DNA from 2 places in the Kitasatospora sp. NPDC058243 genome. Region 2 is predicted to be linked to the other one. Evidence: riboswitches for the same ligand, from Rfam matches in the RefSeq annotation. Region 2 holds a riboswitch; the other holds the start of a gene.

Region 1 (4,406 bases), on a different contig from region 2:
CGGTCGGCTCGATCATCAGCGTGCCGGCCACCGGGAAGGACATCGTCGGCGCGTGGAAGCCGTAGTCGATCAGGCGCTTGGCGATGTCGTCCACCGTCACGCCCGTCTCCTTGGTCAGCGGGCGCAGGTCGATGATGCACTCGTGCGCGACCAGCCCGCCGGGGCCGGTGTAGAGCACCGGGAAGTGCGGTGCCAGCCGCTTGGCGATGTAGTTGGCGTTCAGCACCGCGACCTGGGTCGCGCGCTTGAGGCCCTCGCCGCCCATCAGCCGGACGTACGCCCAGGAGATCGGCAGGATGGCCGCCGAGCCCCACGGCGCCGCCGAGATCGGGCCGACCCCGGTGGCCGGGCCGGCCTCCGGCTGCAGCGGGTGGTTCGGCAGGTACGGCGCCAGGTGGGCGCGCACCGCGACCGGGCCGACGCCCGGGCCGCCGCCGCCGTGCGGGATGCAGAAGGTCTTGTGCAGGTTCAGGTGCGAGACGTCCGCGCCGAACTTGCCCGGCTTGGCGAGGCCGACCAGGGCGTTCAGGTTGGCACCGTCCACGTACACCTGGCCGCCGGCCTCGTGCACCAGGGCGCAGATGTCGGTGATCTGGGTCTCGTACACGCCGTGGGTGGACGGGTAGGTGACCATCAGCACGGAGAGGCTGTCCCGGTGCTGCTCGATCTTGGCCTTCAGGTCCTCGACGTCCACGTCGCCGTCGACCAGGGTCTTCACCACGACCACGCGCATGCCGGCCATCACCGCGGAGGCCGCGTTGGTGCCGTGCGCGGAGGACGGGATCAGGCAGACGTCGCGCTGGGTGTCGCCGTTGGCGTGGTGGTAGGCGCGGACGGCCAGCAGGCCGGCCAGCTCGCCCTGCGAGCCCGCGTTCGGCTGGATCGAGACGGCGTCGTAGCCGGTCACCTCGACCAGCTGGCGCTCCAGCTCGCGGATCAGGCTGAGGAAGCCCTGGGCCTGCTCGATCGGCGCGAAGGGGTGCAGCTGGCCGAACTCCGGCCAGGTGACGGCCTCCATCTCGGTGGTCGCGTTGAGCTTCATGGTGCAGGAGCCCAGCGGGATCATGCCGCGGTCCAGCGCGTAGTCCCGGTCCGACAGGCGGCGCAGGTAGCGCAGCATGGCGGTCTCCGAGCGGTGGCTGTGGAAGACCGGGTGGGTCAGGTACTCGTCCTGGCGCAGCAGCGCGGCCGGCAGCGCGTCGGCGCCCTCGGCGACCTCGACCGCGGAGACGCCGAACGCGGCCCAGACGGCGGCCAGGTGCTCGCGGGTGGTGGTCTCGTCGGTGGAGACCGAGATCCGGTCCGCGCCGTCCTGGTGGACGTTGACGCCGTTGGCGCTGGCGGCGGCCGCGATCTCGGCGGCACGGCCCGGGACGACGGCGGTGACGGTGTCGAAGAACTCGCCGTGCAGCAGCTCGACGCCGCCGGCCCGCAGGCCCTCGGCGAGGGCGGCGGCGTAGCGGTGGGTGCGGCGGGCGATGTCGGCCAGGCCGTCCGGGCCGTGGTAGACGGCGTACATCGAGGCCATGACGGCGAGCAGCACCTGGGCGGTGCAGATGTTGCTGGTGGCCTTCTCGCGGCGGATGTGCTGCTCGCGGGTCTGCAGCGCCAGGCGGTAGGCGCGGTTGCCGTCGGCGTCGACCGACACGCCGACCAGGCGGCCGGGCAGCGAGCGGGCGTACTCGGCGCGCACCGACAGGTAGCCGGCGTGCGGGCCGCCGAAGCCCATCGGCACGCCGAAGCGCTGCGAGGTGCCGCAGGCGATGTCGGCGCCGAGCGAGCCCGGCGAGGCGAGCAGGGTCAGCGCCAGCAGGTCGGCGGCGACCGCGACGATCGCGCCGAGGCCGTGCGCCTGCTCGATGACCGGGGTGAGGTCGCGGACCACACCGGTGGCGCCCGGGTACTGGAGCAGCACGCCGAAGACGCCGCGCTCGGCGATCTCGGCCGGGATGCCCTCGGACAGGTCGGCGACGACGACCTCGACACCGGTCGGCACCGCGCGGGTGTTGATCACCGCGGTGGTCTGCGGCAGGGTCTCGGCGTCGACCAGGAAGACGCCACCCTTGACCTTGGTGACGCGGCGGGCGAGCGCCATCGCCTCGGCGGCCGCGGTGCCCTCGTCGAGCAGCGAGGAGCCGGAGGTCGGCAGGCCGGTCAGGTCGGAGACCAGGGTCTGGAAGTTGAGCAGCGCCTCCAGGCGGCCCTGGGAGATCTCCGGCTGGTACGGCGTGTAGGCGGTGTACCAGGCCGGGTTCTCCATGACGTTGCGCAGGATCACCGGCGGGGTGAAGGTGCCGTAGTAGCCCAGGCCGATCATCGGCTGGAGCACCTGGTTGCGGCTCGCCAGCTCGCGCAGTTCGGCGAGCACCTGCGCCTCGCTGCGGCCGCCGGGCAGGTCCAGGCCGGTGATGGAGCGGATCGCCTCGGGAACGGCGGTGGCGGCGAGTTCGTCCAGCGAGCCGTAGCCGATGGACGCCAGCATCTTCTGCTGCGCGGCGTCGTCGGGGCCGATGTGGCGGTTCTCGAAGGGGCTGGCCAGCTCAAGCTCGGTGAGGGTCGAGGCGCCGGTGGGGCGTCCCGCGTTCGGCTGGGCGTTCATGGTGGTCGAGGCCTCCTGGTCACGGACCGGCGGGGGTGCGCACGCCGGCCGGCCGGAGCCGCTGCGGACAGCGATTCGACCCGGGCGGGCGAACCCGACAGGCCTCCCCCTCTGTCATCGGGACCTGAGAGCTTCACCCGCACGGCGCGCTGTGGCACGCCGCCGGCTTGCACCGTCGGTGAGGGTGGTGGCCGTCGGCTCCCTGCCGACGGTCCTGCCCTGCTTTCCAGAGTGACCTACCCCACACGGTACGGATGCCTGAGAGATTCCGGGGAGGAGTTGCTCCTTCGGCGCCCCGACCAGCGCTTTCCGTGGCCGGGGACTCTCCCGAGCGGGCTCGGCGGTCGCCGCCCAGGGTACCAGCGGCAGGCCCCCTGATCACGGCCGCGTCGGGTCACTCCGGGTCTACGCGCGTCCCCCGGACGGTCCAGCCCGAAGCCCGTCCGGCGCACCCCGGTCGCGCCCGTCCGATTCATGGCCTTTGGTGTGAAGTGGCAGGCGGAACGGGTGCTCCGGCCACGGTCCTGCGGGAGTTCCGCAGGCGCAGCGCACTGGAGGAAAGAGTGCAAACCGACATCGATCCCCGGGACCTCATCGGCCACAAGGCGGTCGACCGCAACGGAGACAAGATCGGCACGGTCGACGAGGTCTACCTGGACGACGCCACCGGCCAGCCGGAGTGGGCAGCCGTCCGGACCGGCATCTTCGGCCGGGACGCCTTCGTCCCGCTCACCACCAGCGAGTTCTCCGGCGACGAGCTCCGGGTGCCGTACGACAAGTCGCTGGTGAAGGAGTCGCCGGACTTCGGCGTCGGCCAGCACCTGTCGCCCGCCCAGGAGCTCCAGCTCTACCGCTACTACGGCCTGGACACCCCGGCGAACGGCCGGCCGGTCGGCCGGGACGCCGACCGGCCCATCGGCCGCGAGGGTGACCGGCCCATCGGCCGCGAAGGTGACCGGCTGATCGGCCGGGACGGTGACCGCCCAGCCGGCCGGGACGGCGACCGGCCCATCGGCCGCGAGGACGACCGACCGGCGCGGCCCGACCTCGACTTCGGCACCACCTCGGCGGCCGAGCCCGTGAAGCCCATCACCTTCCACTCCCTCGGCCCCGCCCCGACCACCCCTGCCGACCCCACCGGCACCGCGACGGAGGTCAACGTGCGGACCCTCAACACCCCCGCGCCCGCAGCAGCCCCCACGACGACCGAGCCCAAGCCGCAGCCCGCCCCGGTCGTGACGACCGCCGCGACCACGAACTCGGTCATGGCCGCGCCGGTCTCGGAGCGCTCGACCGGCCCGGCCACCTCGTCCCCCAACGGCCCGGTGGAGATCACCTGCCGCGAGGAGCGCCTGGACATCACCACGGACTGGCACATCGTGGGCACCGCGAAGCTGCGCAAGTACGTGACCAGCGAGCAGGTCGAGCGCCGCGTCCCGGTGGTCCGCGAGCGCGTCCGGGTGGAGCGGATGCCGGTGAGCGAGGCCGAGCGCGCCTCGCTCACCGAGAAGGAGATCGCCGAGGCGGTGGAGGAGGTCACCCTGCGCGAGGAGCGCCCGGTGGTCCGCAAGTACCTCACCCCGATCGAGCGGGTCCGCCTGGTGGTGGAGCGCTACACCGCCGAGGAGGTGATCCGGGACGAACTGCGCCGCGAGCACGTCGAGGTCCACGACAACACCGCCGCCGCCCCGGCGACCCCGGCAGCCACCCCGGTGGCCGAGACCCCCCGCCCGGCCGTGCTGCGCCCGTTCGCCTGACCCTCGCCCCCAGGGCCCCGGACCCCTCGGTCCGGGGCCCTCGGCATGCC
Region 2 (4,406 bases):
CCCCAACGCGGGATGGGCTTCGCGTGGTTCTGGCGGTCGGCGTGCGCGTTCACCTTCGTGGGGTTCCCAGTACGCGCGGTGCGTTGCGCAGAACTCTCTGCCATCCGAACTCGCTTGCGCCAGCCCTGACAACCGACAGATGCCCAACTGTGATCTGTGCGCATGCACCTCCTACGCCTTCGGCATATCCCTCTTCACACGGCTGCAACAGGCATGTCAAGGTGATCGACGGTACCGGCCGGAAGTTCGCCCGGAAAGCACCGAAGCCGACCTGATGCAAGATCAAGTCGGCTTCTGGAGAAAGGTTTTGGTTGTCAGCGCCCCTGGTATCCGGGCCACGGCTGCTGCGGCTGCCCGGTCCAGCCCTGCGCGGGCTGCTGCGTGCCGTAGCCGTAACCCGGCCCCTGCTGCGCGGGGTACGGCGGAGGCGGCACCGGCGGGTACGGGCCGGTCGGCGGCCGTCCCGCCTCCCGGTCGAAGAACGGGCGCGCGTGCGCCCGCATCCACAGCGCCACCGGGTCGTACTCGTCCGCCATCGCCACCGTGGACACCGCCAGCCCCTCCGGGGCCACCGCGATCGCCCGCTGCATCAGCGCCCGCACCGCCTCCACCGCCGGCGGCGAACTCTCGTACAGCTCCAGTCCGATCGCCAGGTACGGCTCCCCCACGGCCGGCTGCACCCAGGCCCGGCGCAGCGCCCGCACCGCGCGCACCTCACCGGCCTGCCGCTCCAGCAGCGCGAAGAACGGCTGGGCGTTCAGCTGCGGCTCGCTCAGCTTCAACGGCCCGGCCGGCAGCCGCTCCAGGCCCGCGGCGATCCGCCGCAGGTCCGCCCAGGGCACCCCGACCCCGCCGCCGGGCGCGTGCGGGTTGAGCCACAGCCCCCAGCGGGTCCGGTACAGCGAAGCGGCGATCTCCCGCCCGGAGATGACCTCGTGGGCCCGCGCCCAGCCGGACGACGCCAGCTGCTCGGACGAGGTGACGGCCGGCGCGTAGCCGTGGCCGCTGATCTCCATGTTCCCGTACTGGGCGTCCGCGCTGCCCGGCGTGCCGTGCCACAGCAGCATCCAGACCTGGCCGTCGGCCAGTGCGTGCAGCAGTTGCTCGTACGCCTCGTAGCGCTCCGGCGCGACCTCGCGCAGGGTGCGCTCCAGCGCGCCCGGATCCGCTCCGGGGCGCCCGGCGGGCGCCTGGCCCCAGGGCCCCGGTGCACCGCCCGCTACCGCTCCCGCACTCATGCGCCCACCTCGCCGCGCCTCTTTCCTCAAGCCTGCCGACCCGTCGGCCGTCTGCACGCACCCTATGGCGCGGCACCGGCCACCGCCACGGCGACGTGCCTCCGATACGAACCCCGCTCAACCCCGCGCGTAGAAAGGGAGTACCCGGGTGAGCAGCCACTCGACCACCGGGTCATCGGCGAGATCGAGCAGTACGAGGTGGACGCCCCCCGGCAGCGGCGCGGTTCCCAACGCGCGGCCGAGCGCCTCGTTCACCGCGCCCGGGTCGGCCGGGGCCGCCTGGTCCAGCTGGACGCCCACGAACATCACGGTCGGCTCGCCCTCGATGCTGGCGAGCGCCCGCCGCGCGGACAACACTCCGGGCAGGGCGGACAGTTCGGCCCGGCAGGCGGCCAGGAAGTGCTCCGGATCCTCCCCCGGCACCGGCTCGCGCAGCGCCACCCGGCCACCGGTCGGCGCCTCCGGCCCCTGGCCCTGACTCTGGTTCTGCTCCTGGTTCCGGCCCTGCTCCTGGTCGGCCAGGCGCTCCTCGCGCGGGCCGCGCCGCAGCTCCGCCACACCCTGCGGCGGCACCGGGATGCCCACCGCCGCCTCCGGGTTGACCGCGATGCCCACGCCCAGCGGCAGCCCGCGGGCGAACTCCCAGACCGGCGCCACCGCGAAGGCCATCCCCGGCGCCTGCCGCAGGAACACCTCCTGCGAGGAGAACACCGGTACGTACGGCTCGCCGGCCAGCTCGATGGTCGGCAGGTCCAGCGCGGGCCCCTGCGGGTCGCCGCCGGCCGGCAGCGGGATCCACACCTGGCTGCGGGCCAGCACCTCGATCACCCGCGGCGTCGCACCCGGGTCGCCCAGCGCGGCGGTCAGCACCTGCTCCAGCTCGTTGGCCGGCCACCCGCCGCCCGGCGGCGCCGACTCCGGCCCGCCCCACCCCTGCTGCTGCTCCACCGGGTACCCCATGCGCGCCTGATCCGCCCTCTGCCGGTCGGCCGCCCTCTGCTGCGCCGACGCGCAGCAGTCTAGGGCGTGCCTTGTGGACCAGGTCGGACCGGACCGCGGCGTCAGGGTGCGTGCATCGCAAGGCGGAGGAGGGAGTCCATGCGGAGTATCGGCGACCGACGACAACGCCGCGAGGCGCGTGCCCTGACGCCGCGGACCCGGCCCGGTCCACAAGGCACGCCCCCGGGCTGTGCCCGAGGTGGCGGGGTGTGACCGGGTCCCCTCTCCCGTCGTCGGCGCGGACGTGCCATGATGTGCGCGTTCGACGGCGCGGCGCGCCGGCGGACCGACAACTCCATACCGGCCGCTCGAACCCGCGCGGGAGAGCCCGGAGTGCCCCGTCAGGCGGCACAGCCGGCGCCGAAGGAGCAACTCCTCCCCGGAATCTCTCAGGCCCCCCTACCGCACGGGTTAGGCACATCTGGAAAGTGGCGCACGGCCCTGTCGCGCGCCCACCCACGGTGCAAGCCACCATGCTGTCCTGGATGCTGGAAACAGCTGCGGGCAGGTGGGCGGTGAAGCTCTCAGGTTCGACGACAGATGGGGAGACCCACGCCGCCGCATGCCCGCGCGCAGGGTCGGCCCCCCAGCGGGTCCGGTTCCGGCGCGTGCACCCATGAGTGCCCAGACCGAGGAGTTCCAGGCCATGTCGTCCCTCCGCCTCACCGCGCTCGACGCGCTGCACCGCGCCCTCGGCGCGACCATGACCGACTTCGCCGGCTGGGACATGCCGCTGCGCTACGGCAGCGAGCGCGAGGAACACCTCGCCGTCCGCACCCGGGCCGGGCTGTTCGACCTCTCCCACATGGGCGAGATCACCGTCACCGGCCCGCAGGCCGGCGAGATGCTGGACCACGCGCTGGTCGGCTTCGTCTCCGCGCTGGGCGTGCTGCGCGCCCGCTACACCATGATCTGCGCCGAGGACGGCGGCATCCTGGACGACCTGATCGTCTACCGCCTGCGCGAGGACGCCTTCCTGGTCGTCGCCAACGCCTCCAACGCCCAGCTGGTGCTGGACGAGCTGATCGCCCGCGCCAAGGGCTTCGACGCCGTCGTCACGGACGACCGCGACACCTACGCGCTGATCGCCGTCCAGGGCCCGGAGGCCACCGCGATCCTGGCCGGGACCACCGACGCCGACCTGCCCGGCCTGAAGTACTACGCGATCCTCCCGGCCCAGGTCGCCGGCCGCGACGTGCTGCTCGCCCGGACCGGCTACACCGGCGAGGACGGCTTCGAGATCTTCTGCAACCCGGGCGACGCCGAGGGCGTCTGGCAGGCGCTGACCACCGCCGGCGAGGGCCGCGGCCTGGTCCCGTGCGGCCTGTCCTGCCGCGACACGCTGCGCCTGGAGGCCGGCATGCCGCTGTACGGGCACGAGCTCTCCACCGACCTGACCCCGTTCGACGCGGGCCTGGGCCGGGTCGTGCGCTTCGACAAGACCACCAACGAGGGCACCTTCGTCGGCCGCAAGGCGCTGGAGAAGGCCGCCGCCGAGGCCGAGGCCAACCCGCCGCGGGTGCTGGTCGGCCTGGTCTCCGAGGGCAAGCGCGTCCCGCGCGCCGAGTACACCGTGGTCTCCGCCGACGGCGCCCCGATCGGCCGGATCACCTCGGGCGCCCCGTCGCCGACCCTGGGCCGGCCGATCGCGATCGCCTACGTGGACGCGGCCCACGCCGCCCCCGGCACCGCCGTCGCGGTGGACGTGCGCGGCAAGCACGAGCCGGTCGAGGTCGTGGCGCTGCCGTTCTACAAGCGCGCCCGCTGAGGCCGGGGGCCTCGCTCGCCGAGGCCCCGCCTTCCCCGTAGACCCGGGCCTGAACCACGCCCGACCCAGGCTTGAGCCACGCCTGATCCAGGTCCGACCCAGGTCCGACCCAGGTCCGATCCCATGCCTGAACCATGCCTGAACCACGCCTGATCCGCGTCGAAGCCGTCCGTGCGGCGGCCCGCTTCGTCGTACCCGCTTCCCATCCTGGAGAATGACGCCATGAGCAACCCCCAGCACCTGCAGTACACCAAGGAGCACGAGTGGCTGACCGCCATCGAGGGCGGTGTCTCCACGGTCGGCATCACCGCCCACGCGGCCGACGCGCTCGGTGACATCGTCTACGTGCAGCTGCCCGAGGTCGGCGCCGACGTGACCGCGGGCGAGTCCTGTGGCGAGCT

Evidence for each region. A riboswitch is a leader RNA that binds a small molecule or an ion and turns the genes downstream of it on or off. The one in region 2 is predicted to bind glycine.
Region 1: linked by a shared signal. The riboswitch ahead of gcvP (aminomethyl-transferring glycine dehydrogenase) and the one ahead of gcvT (glycine cleavage system aminomethyltransferase GcvT) in region 2 are both predicted to bind glycine.

What each region holds. Positions count from the first base shown of each region.
Region 1 is NZ_JBHVWW010000014.1:15,896-20,301, reverse strand. It holds gene gcvP (aminomethyl-transferring glycine dehydrogenase) at 1-2,599, opposite strand, end outside; glycine riboswitch at 2,836-2,939, opposite strand; partial or broken gene ACFVX9_RS12465 (PRC-barrel domain-containing protein) at 3,163-3,525, shown strand; gene ACFVX9_RS12460 (DUF2382 domain-containing protein) at 3,865-4,356, shown strand.
Region 2 is NZ_JBHVWW010000063.1:48,922-53,327, forward strand. It holds gene ACFVX9_RS31175 (enhanced serine sensitivity protein SseB C-terminal domain-containing protein) at 315-1,238, opposite strand; gene ACFVX9_RS31180 (enhanced serine sensitivity protein SseB C-terminal domain-containing protein) at 1,356-2,198, opposite strand; glycine riboswitch at 2,547-2,652, shown strand; gene gcvT (glycine cleavage system aminomethyltransferase GcvT) at 2,884-4,005, shown strand; gene gcvH (glycine cleavage system protein GcvH) at 4,228-4,406, shown strand, end outside.